3 regions of the Streptomyces sp. NPDC014889 genome follow, and region 2 is predicted to be linked to each of the others. Evidence: predicted binding sites of a transcription regulator. Region 2 holds the regulator's gene; each other region holds the start of a gene.
The links. The regulator HrcA, encoded in region 2, represses chaperone genes, less so after heat shock. The targets are predictions, from matches to a motif close to TTNGCACTCNGNNNNNCNGAGTGCNAA.
Positions count from the first base shown of each region.

Region 1: the regulator HrcA is predicted to act here: its motif matches at 2,611-2,637, upstream of groL (chaperonin GroEL).
Region 3: the regulator HrcA is predicted to act here: its motif matches at 3,634-3,660, upstream of groES (co-chaperone GroES).

Region 1 is NZ_JBIBWH010000006.1:422,683-427,768, forward strand. Features, by position in the region: gene ACF09J_RS14800 (NADH:flavin oxidoreductase) at 1-625, opposite strand, end outside; gene groL (chaperonin GroEL) at 825-2,447, opposite strand; gene ACF09J_RS14810 (cold-shock protein) at 2,801-3,004, opposite strand; gene ACF09J_RS14815 (MoaD/ThiS family protein) at 3,436-3,711, opposite strand; gene thrC (threonine synthase) at 3,708-4,991, opposite strand; SAM riboswitch class I at 5,010-5,086, opposite strand, start outside.
Region 2 is NZ_JBIBWH010000003.1:522,657-527,742, forward strand. Features, by position in the region: gene ACF09J_RS08580 (DUF3097 domain-containing protein) at 1-528, opposite strand, end outside; gene ACF09J_RS08585 (MBL fold metallo-hydrolase) at 561-1,322, opposite strand; gene hrcA (heat-inducible transcriptional repressor HrcA) at 1,523-2,539, shown strand; gene dnaJ (molecular chaperone DnaJ) at 2,540-3,679, shown strand; gene ACF09J_RS08600 (nitronate monooxygenase) at 3,862-4,950, shown strand; gene ACF09J_RS08605 (16S rRNA (uracil(1498)-N(3))-methyltransferase) at 4,947-5,086, shown strand, end outside.
Region 3 is NZ_JBIBWH010000010.1:266,705-271,790, reverse strand. Features, by position in the region: gene ACF09J_RS22120 (ester cyclase) at 1-607, shown strand, start outside; gene ACF09J_RS22115 (DUF3293 domain-containing protein) at 716-1,234, shown strand; gene groL (chaperonin GroEL) at 1,423-3,048, opposite strand; gene groES (co-chaperone GroES) at 3,179-3,487, opposite strand; gene ACF09J_RS22100 (polysaccharide deacetylase family protein) at 3,841-4,656, opposite strand; gene ACF09J_RS22095 (polysaccharide deacetylase family protein) at 4,659-5,086, opposite strand, start outside.

The sequences.
Region 1 (5,086 bases), on a different contig from region 2:
CGCCGCCGTAGGCGTCGGTACGGCGGTTGGTGCCCGCCCAGAGGAACTGGTCGAGCAGATAGCCGTGGGCGCCGTGCAGTTCCACGCCGTCGAAGCCGATGCGCTCCGCGGCGGCGGCCGCCTCGGCGAACGCGCCGATGACGTCGTCCAGGTCCGTCCGCGTCATCGCCCTGCCGGTGACCTCGGACTCGCCGATGCGCAGCCCGGAGGGGCCGACCGCGGGCGCCTCGGGGAACGGCGGCTTGCCCGGCTTGCGCACCATGCCGATGTGCCAGAGCTGCGGCACGATCGTGCCGCCCGCCGCGTGCACGGCCTCGGCCACCTTCGCCCAGCCCGCGAGCTGCTCCTCGCCGTGGAAGCGCGGCACGCGGTCACTCTGCCCGGCCGAGTCGTGCCCCACGTAGGTGCCCTCGGTGACGATCAGACCGACGCCCGCGGCGGCGCGGCGGGCGTAGTACGACAGCACGTCCTCGCCGGGGACACCGTCCGGCGAGAACATCCGGGTCATCGGCGCCATCACGATCCGGTTGGGGACGGTGAGGCCGTTCAGCGTGACGGGGCGGGAGAGGATCTCGGCCGCGCGGGAGGCGGACCCGGGAGCGGATTCGGAGGCGGTGACGGTCACGTGGGGGGCTCCTCGAAATCGTGGTCGGTAGCGGCCGACACGCACGCGCGTCGACCGCGCACCGGCGTCAACTGCCCCACCGGCCACGGCATTCCACCGGTCCACCGCTGTGACCCGGAACACGCCCGAGGGCGGCACCCCCTGTCTCCAGGGAGTGCCGCCCTCGGTACGTGACGGACGGATCCGATCCTCGAGGGGATCAGAAGTCCATGTCACCGCCCGGCATGCCGCCGCCGGCCGGCGCGGCGGCCTTCTCCGGCTTGTCGGCGATGACGGCCTCGGTGGTGAGGAACAGCGCGGCGATGGAGGCGGCGTTCTGCAGCGCGGAACGGGTCACCTTCGCCGGGTCGATGATGCCCTCGGCGACCAGGTCGACGTACTCACCGGTCGCGGCGTTCAGGCCGTGGCCCGGGGTGAGGTTGCGGACCTTCTCCACCACGACGCCGCCCTCGAGGCCGGCGTTGACGGCGATCTGCTTGAGCGGGGCCTCCAGGGCGAGCTTCACGGCCTGCGCGCCGGTCGCCTCGTCACCCTCGAGTTCCAGCTTCTCGAAGACGCTGGTGGTCTGGAGCAGGGCCACGCCACCACCGGCGACGATGCCCTCCTCGACGGCCGCCTTGGCGTTGCGCACGGCGTCCTCGATGCGGTGCTTACGCTCCTTGAGCTCCACCTCGGTGGCGGCACCGGCCTTGATGACCGCGACACCGCCGGCGAGCTTCGCCAGGCGCTCCTGGAGCTTCTCGCGGTCGTAGTCGGAGTCGCTGTTCTCGATCTCGGCGCGGATCTGGTTCACGCGGCCCGCGACCTGGTCGGTGGAGCCGGCGCCGTCGACGATGGTGGTCTCGTCCTTGGTGATGACGACCTTGCGGGCGCGGCCCAGGAGGTCCAGGGTCGCGTTCTCCAGCTTGAGGCCGACCTCCTCGGAGATGACCTCGCCGCCCGTGAGGATGGCGATGTCGCCGAGCATGGCCTTGCGGCGGTCGCCGAAGCCCGGGGCCTTGACGGCGACGGACTTGAAGGTGCCGCGGATCTTGTTGACGACCAGGGTCGACAGGGCCTCGCCCTCGACGTCCTCGGCGATGATCAGCAGCGGCTTGCCCGACTGCATGACCTTCTCCAGGAGCGGGAGCAGGTCCTTGACCGAGGAGATCTTGGAGTTGGCGATGAGGATGTACGGGTCCTCGAGCGACGCCTCCATGCGCTCCATGTCGGTCGCGAAGTAGGCGGAGATGTAGCCCTTGTCGAAGCGCATGCCCTCGGTGAGCTCGAGCTCGAGACCGAAGGTCTGCGACTCCTCGACGGTGATGACGCCTTCCTTGCCGACCTTGTCCATGGCCTCGGCGATGAGCTCGCCGATCTGGGTGTCGGCGGCGGAGATGGAGGCGGTGGAGGCGATCTGCTCCTTGGTCTCGACCTCCTTGGCCTGGTCGAGCAGGGCGGCGGAGACGGCCTCGACGGCACGCTCGATACCGCGCTTCAGGGCCATCGGGTTGGCGCCGGCGGCGACGTTGCGCAGGCCTTCCTTGACCAGGGCCTGGGCGAGCACGGTCGCGGTGGTCGTACCGTCACCGGCGACGTCGTCCGTCTTCTTGGCGACTTCCTTGACCAGCTCGGCGCCGATCTTCTCGTACGGGTCCTCGAGCTCGATCTCCTTGGCGATGGAGACACCGTCGTTGGTGATCGTGGGGGCGCCCCACTTCTTCTCGAGGACGACGTTGCGGCCCTTGGGGCCGAGGGTCACCTTGACGGCGTCCGCGAGCTGGTTCATGCCGCGCTCGAGGCCTCGCCGCGCCTCCTCGTCGAACGCGATGATCTTGGCCATGTGAAGTGGTCCCTCCAGGACTGGGGGTGATTCCTTCGGACCGCGCCCGCGCCCGCGACGGACGGCCTCCGGTCCACGGTGGTTCCTTGCCCCACCTGGCCCGCGGCCTCACCGACCCGGTCCTTCGTTGTCACTCTCACCTTCAGAGTGCTAACGCCAATGATTAGCACTCGACCCCTCCGAGTGCAAGCGCCTTCGGGGGGTCGGCGGGCAGTCGGGCGGGCGCGGAGGCGGATGTGCGGGCCGGCGGACGGAGGGGGGAAGGGGGCGCGGGCACAGCGAAGGGCCCGCACCCCGGCAGCGGAGGTGCGGGCCCTTCCGAAGAAGAACGTCGCTTGCGGTGGTCGCGCGATTCAGGCCGTGACGCGGACCATGTCGGCCTGCGGACCCTTCTGGCCCTGCGAGATCTCGAACTCGACCCGCTGGCCCTCTTCCAGCGTGCGGTAGCCGTCCATCTGGATCGCGCTGTAGTGGACGAAGACGTCCGCACCACCGTCGACCGCGATGAAGCCGTACCCCTTCTCCGCGTTGAACCACTTGACGGTGCCCTGAGCCATGCCTAACTCCCCTATTACTGGCCCTTGCACAGATCCACACTTCGCGGACCCGGGTCAGACCTCACCCCCCGTGGATCGGGGGCGTGCGCCGGAACGCGTCGACCGCGGCTGAATGTATCTGTCCAACTGCCGTCTGCAACAGGTCAATCGGACGAGAAATCTGGACGTACGCGGTCCGGAATATAGGAAGAGTTCACGCGAATTCAGGGCATTTCGGGCCCCATAAGCAAGGCAAATGCCGCAAAAGGTCCGCAGACTTTGGCTACTTCTTGCCGGGCCCGCGGCAGAAATCCATGGCCCCGGAATCCGAGTCCGGGGGCGCGTTCCCCAACTCTACCCCGTTCAATCACACAGAATTGCCCCCTCCGCTTCTCTCGCGGAAGGGGCAACTCGGGTGAACTCTGCGTGACCGGAATTACCGAAGGTAATGGTCAGCCGCCGGCGACCGCCGGGATGATCGAGACGCCCGCGCCGTCCGGGGTGGCCGTCTGGAGGCCCTGCTCGAACCGGACGTCGTCGTCGTTGACGTACACGTTGACGAAGCGGCGCAGCTTGCCCTGGTCGTCCAGGACCCGGGCGGCGATGCCCGTGTGGTTCTTCTCCAGGTCCGAGATGACCTCGGACAGGGTCGCGCCCTCGGCGCTCACCTCGGCCCGCCCGCCGGTGTAGGTGCGCAGGATGGTGGGGATGCGGACGTTCACGCTCATGCCAGGCCAGCCTCTCGGAAGGAGTCCAGGGTCGGACGGATCGTCGCGGTCAGGCCGGTGCCGGCCACCGCGTCCAGCGTCTTCAGCCCGTCGCCGGTGTTGAGGACGACGGTGGTCTTGGTCGGGTCGAGGACGCCGTTCTCGACCAGCTTCTTCGTCACGCCGACCGTCACACCGCCCGCGGTCTCGGCGAAGATGCCCTCGGTCCGCGCCAGCAGCTTGATCGCGTCGACGACCTGCTCGTCGGTCACGTCCTCCACCGCGCCGCCGGTGCGGCGCGCGATGTCCAGGACGTACGGGCCGTCGGCCGGGTTGCCGATGGCCAGGGACTTGGCGATGGTGTCCGGCTTCTGCGGCCGCACGACGTCGTGGCCCGCCTTGAAGGCGGTGGACACCGGCGAGCAGCCCTCGGCCTGGGCGCCGAAGACCTTGTACGGCCTGTCCTCGACCAGTCCCAGCTCGATCAGCTCCCGCAGGCCCTTGTCGACCTTGGTGAGCTGGGAGCCCGAGGCGATCGGGACGACGATCTGGTCCGGCAGCCGCCAGCCGAGCTGCTCGCAGATCTCGTACGCCAGGGTCTTGGAGCCCTCGGCGTAGTACGGCCGCAGGTTGACGTTGACGAAGCCCCAGCCCTCGCCGGCCGGATCGCCGATCAGCTCGGAGCAGAAGCGGTTCACGTCGTCGTAGTTGCCCTCGATGCCGACGAGTTCGCCGCCGTAGATCGCGGCCATCACGACCTTGCCCTGCTCCAGGTCGTGCGGGATGAACACGCAGGAGCGCAGTCCGGCGCGGGCGGCCGCGGCGCCGACGGCGCCGGCCAGGTTGCCGGTCGAGGAGCAGGAGAGCGTGGTGAAGCCGAAGGCGCGGGCCGCCTCCAGCGCCTGGGCGACGACGCGGTCCTTGAAGGAGTGCGTCGGGTTGCCGGAGTCGTCCTTCACGTAGAGGCCGCCGGTCACGCCCAGTTCACGGGCGAGGCGGTCGGCCTGGACGAGCTTGGTCCAGCCCGGGTTCAGGTTCGGCTTGCCGGCGACGTCCGCGGGGACGGGCAGCAGCGGGGCGTAGCGCCAGATGTTCGCGGGGCCCGCTTCGATCCGCTTGCGCAGCTCCTCGGTGTCGTAGGCCGAGAAGTCGTAGGCGATCTCCAGCGGGCCGAAACACTCCTCGCAGGCGAAGACCGGGCCGAGGGGGACGCGGTGACCGCACTCGCGACAGCTCAGCGCCGCGGCGGGGCCGAGGTTCACGGTGGAATCGGTGCTGCTTGCAACGGTCTGCACAGCCATGTGAGGCGAGGCCCTTTCTCCTCATCTTCCTCACGACGCATCTCGCCGTGAGACGGATTTGGCACCTTCCCTAGCCGGGAGCCTCGCGAAGACGA
Region 2 (5,086 bases):
GGCGTCCGGACCGGGTGCGAACGCCTCGACGATCGCCGGCAGGTCGTCCACGCCCTCCAGGTACTCCACGACCACGCCCTCGACGCGCAGGTCGTCGCCCCATACCTTCTCGACCAGTTCGGCGTCGTGCCGGCCCTCGACGTAGATGCGCCCGGCGCGGGCCACACGCGCGCGTGCCTCGGGCACGGCGACCGAACCGGACGCCGTACGGGTGGGCCGTACCGGACCGGACGCCGGCTTCACCAGGGTGACCGCCCGGCCCTCAAGGAGGAAGCCGCCGGCGGCGAGCGGGAACACCCGGTGCCTGCCGAAGCGGTCCTCCAGCGTCACCGCGCCCGCCTCGCAGCGGATCACCGCCCCGCAGAAGCCGGTCCCCGGCTCCTCCACCACCAGACCCGGCTCGGCGGGAACCTCCGGCACGGTCCGCGGCTTCTTCCACGGGGGAGTGAGGTCGGGCGAATACACGCGGGGGCGCGGGCCCGAAGGGCCCTCACCGGAGGGGCGGTGGTGGGAGACGGGTGGGCGCATTCGAGTGACGATATGGACAGGCCCGTGCCCCCTCAGCGCGACACGCCGAAGCGCGCGGCCAGGGCGTCCCGCTGGGCGCGGACGAAGGCGGCGTCCACCACCGCTCCGTGACCGGGAACGTACAGCGCGTCCTCGCCGCCGAGCGCCAGCAGCCGGTCGAGCGCGTCCGGCCACCGGGACGGCACGGCGTCCGGGCCCGCCTGGGGTTCACCGGACTCCTCGACCAGGTCCCCGCAGAACACCACCGCCGGTTCGCCCGGTACCACCACCGCGAGATCGTGCGCGGTGTGGCCCGGACCCACGTTCACCAGCAGCGCCTCCCGCCCGCCGCCGAGCGGGAGGGCCAGCCGGTCGTCGACCTCGCGGCCCGGCCGCACCAGCGCGTCCGCCGCCTCCCGCGCCGCCCGCCCGTCCAGCCCGTGGCGCACCCCGTCCTCGCGCAGCTCCTCGCGCCCGCCGGCGAACACCGCCGCCGCGCCCGCCGCGGCGAACACCTCCGCGCCGGTGAACTCCGCCGCCCCGAAGACATGGTCGAAGTGCGGGTGGGTGAGCGCGAGAAGCGTCACACCGCGACCGGAGAGCTCCCGCGCCCGCGCGCGCAGCAGTGCGCCCTCCGCGCGGCTCGACCCCGCGTCGACCATCAGCGCGCCGTCCGCCCCCACGACCAGCCCGGCCGTGCAGTCCCACACCGGAAGGCGCCACCGGCCGACCCCGTCGGCCAGCCACTCCCATTCCAGGTCTCCCCGACCCGCTTCTCCGGGCTCCTCGGGGGCCACTTTCCGCGCATCCGTCATACGGCGACGCTAACGGTGACGTCGGCCGGGTACGACATCCCGGCCGATCCCGGGTGATCCCGGTCCCGACCTCGCACGCAGTCGCGGCCCGGCCTTGCCGGGGGCGTACCCGGCGGCCGTACACTGGGCCGGGTAGAGCTGGCACTCCTATGCGCAGAGTGCCAGGCGAGCGGCCGAGGAACGACCTGGAGGTGTGCGCGATGCTCAGCGAGCGGCGGCTTCAGGTGCTGCGCGCCATCGTCCAGGACTACGTGGGCACCGAGGAGCCGGTCGGCTCCAAGGCACTCACCGAGCGGCACAGCCTGGGCGTCTCGCCGGCCACGGTCCGCAACGACATGGCGGCCCTGGAGGACGAGGGCTTCATCGCCCAGCCGCACACCAGTGCCGGCCGCATCCCCACCGACAAGGGGTACCGCCTCTTCGTCGACAAGCTGGCCGAGGTCAAGCCGATGACCGCGCCCGAGCGGCGCGCCATCCACCACTTCCTCGACGGCGCCGTCGACCTCGACGACGTGGTGGCCCGCACGGTGCGGCTGCTGGCTCAGCTGACCCGGCAGGTCGCCGTCGTGCAGTATCCGTCGCTGACCCGTTCGACCGTGCGGCACGTGGAGCTGCTGTCCCTCGCGCCCGCGCGCGTGATGCTCGTGCTGATCACGGACACCGGCCGGGTCGAGCAGCGGATGGTCGACTGCCCGGTGCCCTTCGGGGAGACCTCCCTGGCCGATCTGAGGGCGCGGCTGAACAGCCGGGTCGCGGGTCGCCGCTTCACGGACGTCCCCCAGCTCGTGGAGGACCTGCCCGACGCCTTCGACGCCGAGGACCGGGGTACCGTCTCGACCGTGCTGTCCACTTTGCTGGAGACACTCGTCGAGGAGAACGAGGAGCGGCTGGTCATCGGCGGCACCGCCAACCTCACCCGCTTCGCGCACGACTTCCCGCTCACCATCAGGCCCGTTCTGGAGGCGCTGGAGGAGCAGGTCGTGCTGCTGAGGCTGCTCGGTGAGACGCAGAATCCGGGCATGACCGTGCGCATCGGTCACGAGAACGCCCATGAAGGACTCAACTCCACGTCCATCGTGTCGGTCGGCTACGGTTCGGGCGGCGAGGCAGTGGCCAAGCTCGGCGTGGTCGGACCGACCCGCATGGATTACCCGGGAACGATGGGAGCGGTACGCGCAGTGGCACGGTACGTCGGACAGATCCTGGCGGAGTCGTAGGTGGCCACGGACTACTACGCCGTTCTCGGCGTGCGCCGTGACGCGTCGCAGGAAGAGATCAAGAAGGCCTTCCGGCGGCTCGCGCGCGAGCTGCACCCGGACGTCAACCCGGATCCGAAGACCCAGGAGCGGTTCAAGGAGATCAACGCCGCCTACGAGGTGCTCTCCGACCCGCAGAAGAAGCAGGTCTACGATCTCGGCGGCGACCCCCTTTCGCAGTCCGGCGGGGCCGGCGCGAGCGGCTTCGGGGCCGGCGGTTCCTTCGGGAACTTCTCCGACATCATGGACGCCTTCTTCGGCACGGCGTCGCAGCGCGGACCGCGCTCGCGCACGCGCCGGGGCCAGGACGCGATGATCCGGCTCGAGGTCGAGCTGGACGAGGCGGCCTTCGGCACCACGAAGGACATCCAGGTCGACACGGCCGTCGTCTGCAACACGTGCAGCGGCGAGGGCGCGGCCCCGGGCACCACGGCGCAGACATGCGACATGTGCCGCGGCCGGGGCGAGGTCTCGCAGGTCACCCGGTCCTTCCTGGGCCAGGTCATGACCTCGCGTCCGTGTCCCCAGTGCCAGGGCTTCGGCACGGTGGTGCCCACCCCGTGCCCGGAGTGTGCCGGCGACGGCCGCATCCGCGCCCGCCGCACCCTGACCGTGAAGATCCCGGCGGGTGTCGACAACGGCACGCGCATCCAGCTCGCGGGCGAGGGCGAGGTCGGCCCCGGCGGCGGTCCGGCCGGCGACCTGTACGTCGAGATCCACGAGCTGCCGCACTCGACGTTCCAGCGGCGCGGCGACGACCTGCACTGCACGGTCACCATCCCGATGACGGCGGCGGCCCTCGGCACCAAGGTGCCGCTGGAGACCCTGGACGGCCTGGAGGAGGTCGACATCCGCCCGGGCACCCAGTCCGGCCAGTCGATCCCGCTGCACGGCCGGGGCGTCACGCACCTGCGCGGCGGCGGCCGGGGCGACCTCATCGTCCACGTGGAGGTCCAGACCCCGACCAAGCTCGACCCCGAGCAGGAGCGTCTGCTGCGCGAATTCTCCAAGCTGCGCGGCGAGGAACGCCCCCAGGGCCAGTTCCAGCCGGGGCAGCAGGGCTTGTTCTCGCGCCTGAAGGACGCTTTCAACGGTCGCTGACGCGGGGCTCGGGTCGGCCGGGGGTCCGGGGGTTGTCCCCCGGGCGGGCGCAGTCAACGGTCGCTGACGCCGGGCTCGGACCGGCCACGGGTTCGGGCGACCGCCCCGGAGGGGATTCCTCCGGCATATGCCGGAGGTCGCCCGGTTTCGGACTCGTCCGGAGGACGTGACAACATGCCGTCATGTCCTCCGCACTGACCGATCTCTTCCCGCACCCGATCGTGCAGGCGCCGATGGCGGGCGGTCCCGCGGTGCCGCCGCTCGCCGCGGCGGTGTCCGATGCCGGCGGACTGGGATTCCTCGCGGCCGGATACAAGACCGCCGACGGCATGTACCAGGAGATCAAGCAGCTGCGCGGACTGACCGGCCGCCCCTTCGGCGTCAACGTGTTCATGCCGCAGCCGGAGAGCGCCGAGACCGGCGCCGTCGACCTCTACGCCCACCAGCTCGCCGGCGAGCCCGGCTGGTACGAGACCGAACTCGGCGACCCGGAGTCCGGACGCGACGACGGCTACGACGCCAAGCTCGCCGTGCTCCTGGAGGACCCGGTGCCGGTGGTCTCCTTCCACTTCGGCGTGCCGGCCCGCGAGGTCGTCGACTCCCTGCACCGGGTCGGCACCTTCGTCCTCGCCACCGCCACCACCACCGAGGAGGCGCTCGCCGTGGATCGGTCGGGCGCGGACGCGGTGATCGCCCAGGGCGTGGAGGCCGGCGGCCACCAGGGCACCCACCGCGACCTGCCGGAACAGGACGGCGCCGGAATCGGCGTGCTCTCGCTCGTCGCGCAGATCCGTGAGACGGTCGCCCTGCCGATCATCGCCACGGGCGGCATCATGCGCGGCAGCCAGATCGCCGCCGTGCTCGCGGCGGGCGCCACTGCCGCCCAGCTCGGCACGGCCTTCCTGGCCACCCCCGAGTCCGGCGCGCACGACCTGCACAAGGAGGCCCTCACCGACCCGGTGTTCCCGCGTACGGAGCTGACCCGGGCGTTCTCGGGGCGGCCGGCCCGCGGACTGGTCAACCGCTTCATGCGGGAGCACGGCCCCTACGCGCCCGCCGCCTACCCGGAGGTCCACCACCTCACCGCGCCGCTGCGCAAGGCGGCCGCCAAGGCGAAGGACGCGCAGGGCATGGCGCTGTGGGCTGGCCAGGGCCACCGGATGGCCCGCGAACTGCCCGCCGGACGGCTCGTGGAGGTGCTGGTCGCCGAACTCGACGCGGCACGCGCGGCGTTGGCGGCCGGCCCGGCGGCAGGAGGTGACGCGCGATGACCGCGCCGGTGTTCGTCGTGGACGAACTGAAGCCGATCGGGGCGGAGTTCGTGCTGGACGGCCCCGAGGGGCGGCACGCGGTCTCGGTCAAGCGGCTGCGGCCGGGCGAGGACGTGGTGCTCACCGACGGCCGCGG
Region 3 (5,086 bases), on a different contig from region 2:
GACGCACGCGGTCGTCGGCAAGGACCGCTCGGACGGGGCCCATGTCGTCGAGCTGGTGGAGTTCCCCTCGTACGAGGAGGCGATGCGGAGCTCGAACCTGCCGGAGACCGACGAGATCTTCCGGGGCCTGGTCGCCCTCTGCGACGAGCTGCCCACCTTCACGGACCTCGAGGTCGTCCGGGACGAGCCGTTCTGTGCGACCGCCGTGCGGCGGTTCTACCGCACTCTGACGAGCGCCGGTGAGCTGTCGCCGCTCAACGATCTGATCGACGAGGACTGCCACAGCCACGACCCCGTCAACCCGCAGGTCACCATCGGCCTGGACGCGATCCGCCGCGACTTCCGCATGTGGCGCGACGCCTTCGACGCGTCCTTCACGGTCGAGGACCTGATGGCGCAGGGCGACCGGGTCTGCGCCCGCTGGAGCTGGACCGCCACGCACCGGGGCGAGTTCCTCGGCATCGCGCCCACCGGCAAGCGGGTCACCATGACCGGCATGACCGTCTTCCGCTTCGGCGACAACGGCAAGGTCACCGAGCTGTGGTGGCAGCACGACCAGCTGGGGCTGCTGCAACAGCTCGGCGCGCTGGACGAGTTGGAGCAGTAGTCGAACACCCCTTGCTCCGGGGCCGTGGTAGTGAGATCTTGCAGCACGATCAAGCCGCGATCTCCCTGCACGGCGTGTAAGGGGGTCTTCGTTCCACAGGAGGCCCTTGTGCACACCACCGATGCAACCGGCACGCCCGGCAACTGGGATCTCTACCGGACCGCGGTCGCCGACATCGCGTTCCAGGACCGGACCGTACGGGTCGAACCGCGTCCATCGGGCACGACCGAGGGTCGCTTCCCGACACTGGCCGGCAGGGCCGCCGTTCATGTGATCACGGCCTGGAATCCCCGTGGCCGTACCGCGTCAGCCGAGGACAACGCCCGCGCCCAGCGCCTGTTGCTCGTCGAGGTCCACCGCCGTGGCCTCGCCTGGTGGCCCGCGGAGGGAGGCGACGCGGCCGGCACGCACCGCGAGGAGAGCGTCGCCGTCGCCGGTCTGAGCGACACCGCCGCACGTGCGCTGGGGCACCGCTTCGGCCAGGACGCGGTCTTCGCGTGGACTCCCGGCGCCTGGCGCGTGCTGGCGTGCGGCAGCGAGGCCACGGCCGTGGGCGGATGGGCGTGTTCACCGGGAACAGTCCACCGGCGGTTCGGGTCGGAGTCGATGGTTTCCCGGCGGAAGTGACGTACGAGACCGACCTTGACGATCACCGCGGCAGCGCCCTGAAGGGGCGCGGGGAACTGCGCGATCAACCACGGACTACCCGCGCCCGGCACAAAACCCCCAGCGGGGCAGACGCCGAAACACACCGGTGCCCGGCACCCCCGAAGGGGTGCCGGGCACCGGTGGTTCGGCTCAGTTCAGCGGAGCGCTCAGTGGGCGTGGCCGTGGCCGTGGCCCGCGGCGGCCGGCTCTTCCTCTTCCTTCTTCTCGACGACCAGGGTCTCGGTCGTGAGCAGGAGGGAGGCGATGGAGGCGGCGTTCTCCAGGGCGGAGCGGGTGACCTTCACCGGGTCGATGACGCCGGCCTTGATCAGGTCGCCGTACTCGCCGGTGGCGGCGTTGTAGCCGCTGCCCTTCTCGAGCTCCGCCACCTTGGAGACGATGACGTAGCCCTCGAGGCCGGCGTTCTCGGCGATCCAGCGCAGCGGCTCGACGGCGGCGCGGCGGACGACCGCGACACCCGTGGCCTCGTCGCCGGTCTTGTCGAGGTTGCCCTCCAGGACCTTCACGGCGTGGACGAGCGCGGAGCCACCACCGGAGACGATGCCCTCCTCGACCGCGGCGCGGGTCGCGGAGATGGCGTCCTCCAGACGGTGCTTCTTCTCCTTCAGCTCCACCTCGGTGGCGGCGCCGACCTTGATCACGCACACGCCGCCGGCCAGCTTCGCGAGGCGCTCCTGGAGCTTCTCGCGGTCCCAGTCGGAGTCGGTGTTCTCGATCTCGGCCTTGATCTGGGAGACGCGGCCCTCCACGTCCTCCTTGTTGCCGGCGCCGTCGACGATCGTGGTGTCGTCCTTGGTGACGGTGACGCGGCGGGCGGAGCCGAGGACGTCGAGACCGGCCTGGTCGACCTTGAGGCCGACCTCTTCGGAGATGACCGTGGCGCCGGTGAGGACCGCCATGTCCTGCAGCATCGCCTTGCGGCGGTCGCCGAAACCGGGGGCCTTGACGGCCACGGCGTTGAACGTGCCGCGGATCTTGTTGACGACCAGGGTCGACAGGGCCTCGCCGTCGACGTCCTCGGCGATGATCAGCAGCGGCTTCGAGGCGTTGGCCTGGATGATCTTCTCGAGGAGCGGGAGCAGGTCCGCGATGGCGGAGATCTTGCCCTGGTGGATCAGGATGTACGGGTCGTCGAGGACGGCCTCCATACGCTCCTGGTCCGTGACGAAGTACGGGGACAGGTAGCCCTTGTCGAAGGCCATGCCCTCGGTGAAGTCCAGCTCCAGACCGAAGGTGTTGGACTCCTCGACGGTGATGACGCCGTCCTTGCCGACCTTGTCCATCGCCTCGGCGATGAGCTCGCCGACCTGCTGGTCCTGGGCGGACAGCGCGGCGACGGCGGCGATGTCGGACTTCTCGTCGATCGGGCGGGCCGAGGCGTGCAGGTCGTCGGAGACGGCCTTGACCGCGGCGTCGATGCCCTTCTTGAGCGCGGCCGGGGAGGCACCCGCGGCGACGTTCTTCAGGCCCTCGCGCACGAGCGCCTGGGCGAGCACGGTGGCGGTGGTGGTGCCGTCACCCGCGATGTCGTTGGTCTTGGTCGCCACCTCCTTCACCAGCTGGGCGCCGAGGTTCTCGTACGGGTCCTCGATCTCGACCTCACGGGCGATGGTGACGCCGTCGTTGGTGATGGTGGGCGCGCCGAACTTCTTGTCGATGACGACGTTGCGGCCCTTGGGGCCGATCGTCACCTTCACCGTGTCGGCAAGCTTGTTGACGCCGCGCTCGAGGGCGCGACGGGCGTCCTCGTCGAACTTCAGGATCTTCGCCATGGCAGCGGGAGCCCTCTCGAAATCTGGTGGAAAGACACTGCGCCCCGGGCGCCCGGCTTCTTATCGGTCGCGGGGGGCCAGGGGCGCAGCTCAAGCAGAATTGCTTCGGCTTCGTGAAGAAGCGGGTGAACTACTTCTCGATGATCGCGAGGACGTCGCGAGCCGAGAGGACGAGGTACTCCTCGTTGTTGTACTTCACCTCGGTGCCGCCGTACTTGCTGTAGAGCACGACGTCGCCGACCTTCACGTCGAGCGGAAGACGGTTGCCGTCCTCGAAGCGGCCCGGGCCCACGGCCAGGACGACGCCCTCCTGGGGCTTCTCCTTGGCGGTGTCCGGGATGACCAGGCCAGAGGCCGTGGTCTGCTCGGCGTCGAGCGGCTGGACCACGATGCGGTCCTCGAGCGGCTTGATGGCAACCTTGGTGCTGGCGGTCGTCACGATCCGACCTCCCCCTTCGGAGATCTCACGGGGTTAACTGTCTGAGGTGGCGACCAGGTCGATCCGTCGTCGCGGGTGCCGGACCTGCCCGTCGCTGTGTTGGCACTCTCCAGGGGGGAGTGCCAGACCTGAGACTATGACCGCGATTAGCACTCGGTCAAGCGGAGTGCCAATTGCCTCGTGGCGCGTCGGCGGGCGGGCGCGCTTTGGGGAACGTGTGTTCAAGGTGCTGCGGGTGTGTGTGGGCGTCCCTGGGGGCTGCGCCCCCAGACCCACCGGATCGGCCTGGACGGCCTCGTCCTCAAGCGCCGGACGGGCTGGTTTCACCCAGCCTCCGCTGAAAAAGGGGCACCTCAGAGATAGTCCTGCAGCCTCGCCACCGTCAGGCCCCTTTCCTGGATGGTGCGGAGCAGGCGGGTCGTGCGGTCGCGGAGAGGCGGGCCGTCGAGGTCGTCGTCGTCCGAGGCGACGAGGAGGATGTCGCCGGGGCGCAGTTCGTGGCGGCCGCGGCTGAAGCGCAGGCCGGTGTCGGTCGTGGCGGCGCGCCACAGCACGACCGTCGAGACCCCGCAGTCGGCGGCGGCGCGCAGGGTCGTCGTGTCGTATCTGCCGTAGGGCGGGCGGAAGAGGCGGGGAGTGACGCCGAAGCGGGAGCGGATCTTGTCCCGCTGGCCGCAGATCTCGGCGCGCTGGCCCGCGTAGGGCAGTCCGCGCAGCGAGGGGTGGTCCAGGGTGTGGTTCTGGAGGTCCGCGCCGACCGACATCAGGTGCGCGAAGTGCCCGTACCCCGGTCCGACGACACTGTCCGTGAGGAACATGCTGACGGGCAGCCGCAGTTCACGGACCATGTCGACGAACCGCGGATCCTTCTCCGCGCCGTCGTCGTAGGTGAGGAAGACGACCGGGTCGGAGGTCTTGACCCGGTCCACGACCTCGGGCAGGCCGGTGGACGGGATGGCGCCGGCGCGGCGCGCCGGCGGCTTCGGTGGTGCGGGCAGCGGCGCCCGGAGTCCCCAGCGCCGGTAGGCCTGGTCGACGGCCGCCGGGCTCGGCGGCCGTACGCCCTGTGCCGCCTTGCGGCCGAGCCGTTCGAGCGGGTCGACTGAGGTGGCGCAGCCGGTCAGCAGCGAGGCGGTGAGCAGGGCCACCGCCAGGTTCCGGGGCCGCAGCCTCACAGGTAGTCCTCCAGCCGGGCCACCGCGTACCCGTCGGCCGTGACCTTGTTGAGGAACCGGCGCATGTCGTCGGCCATCGTGCCGTTCCACTCGCCCCGGCCGCGGAAGTGGGTGAGCACGATGTCGCCGGGGCGCAGCCGCTGGTCGTCCTCGCGGAACTCCCAGTGGTCGACGTAGACCTCCTCGTTCCAGATCGGCGCGTACTCGATGCCGCAGGACTTGGCGGCGCGCAGGGTGTCCTGGTTGTAGTTGCCGTAGGGCGGGCGCATCATCCTCGGGCGCTTGCCGAACTGCTTCTCCATGATGTCCTGCGTGTCGCAGATCTCGCGCCGCTGCTCCTCGTAGGACAGGCCCGGCAGGTAGGGGTGGTGCAGGGTGTGGTTGTTGAGGGTGACTCCCGAGGCCTGCATCTTCCGGAAGTAGT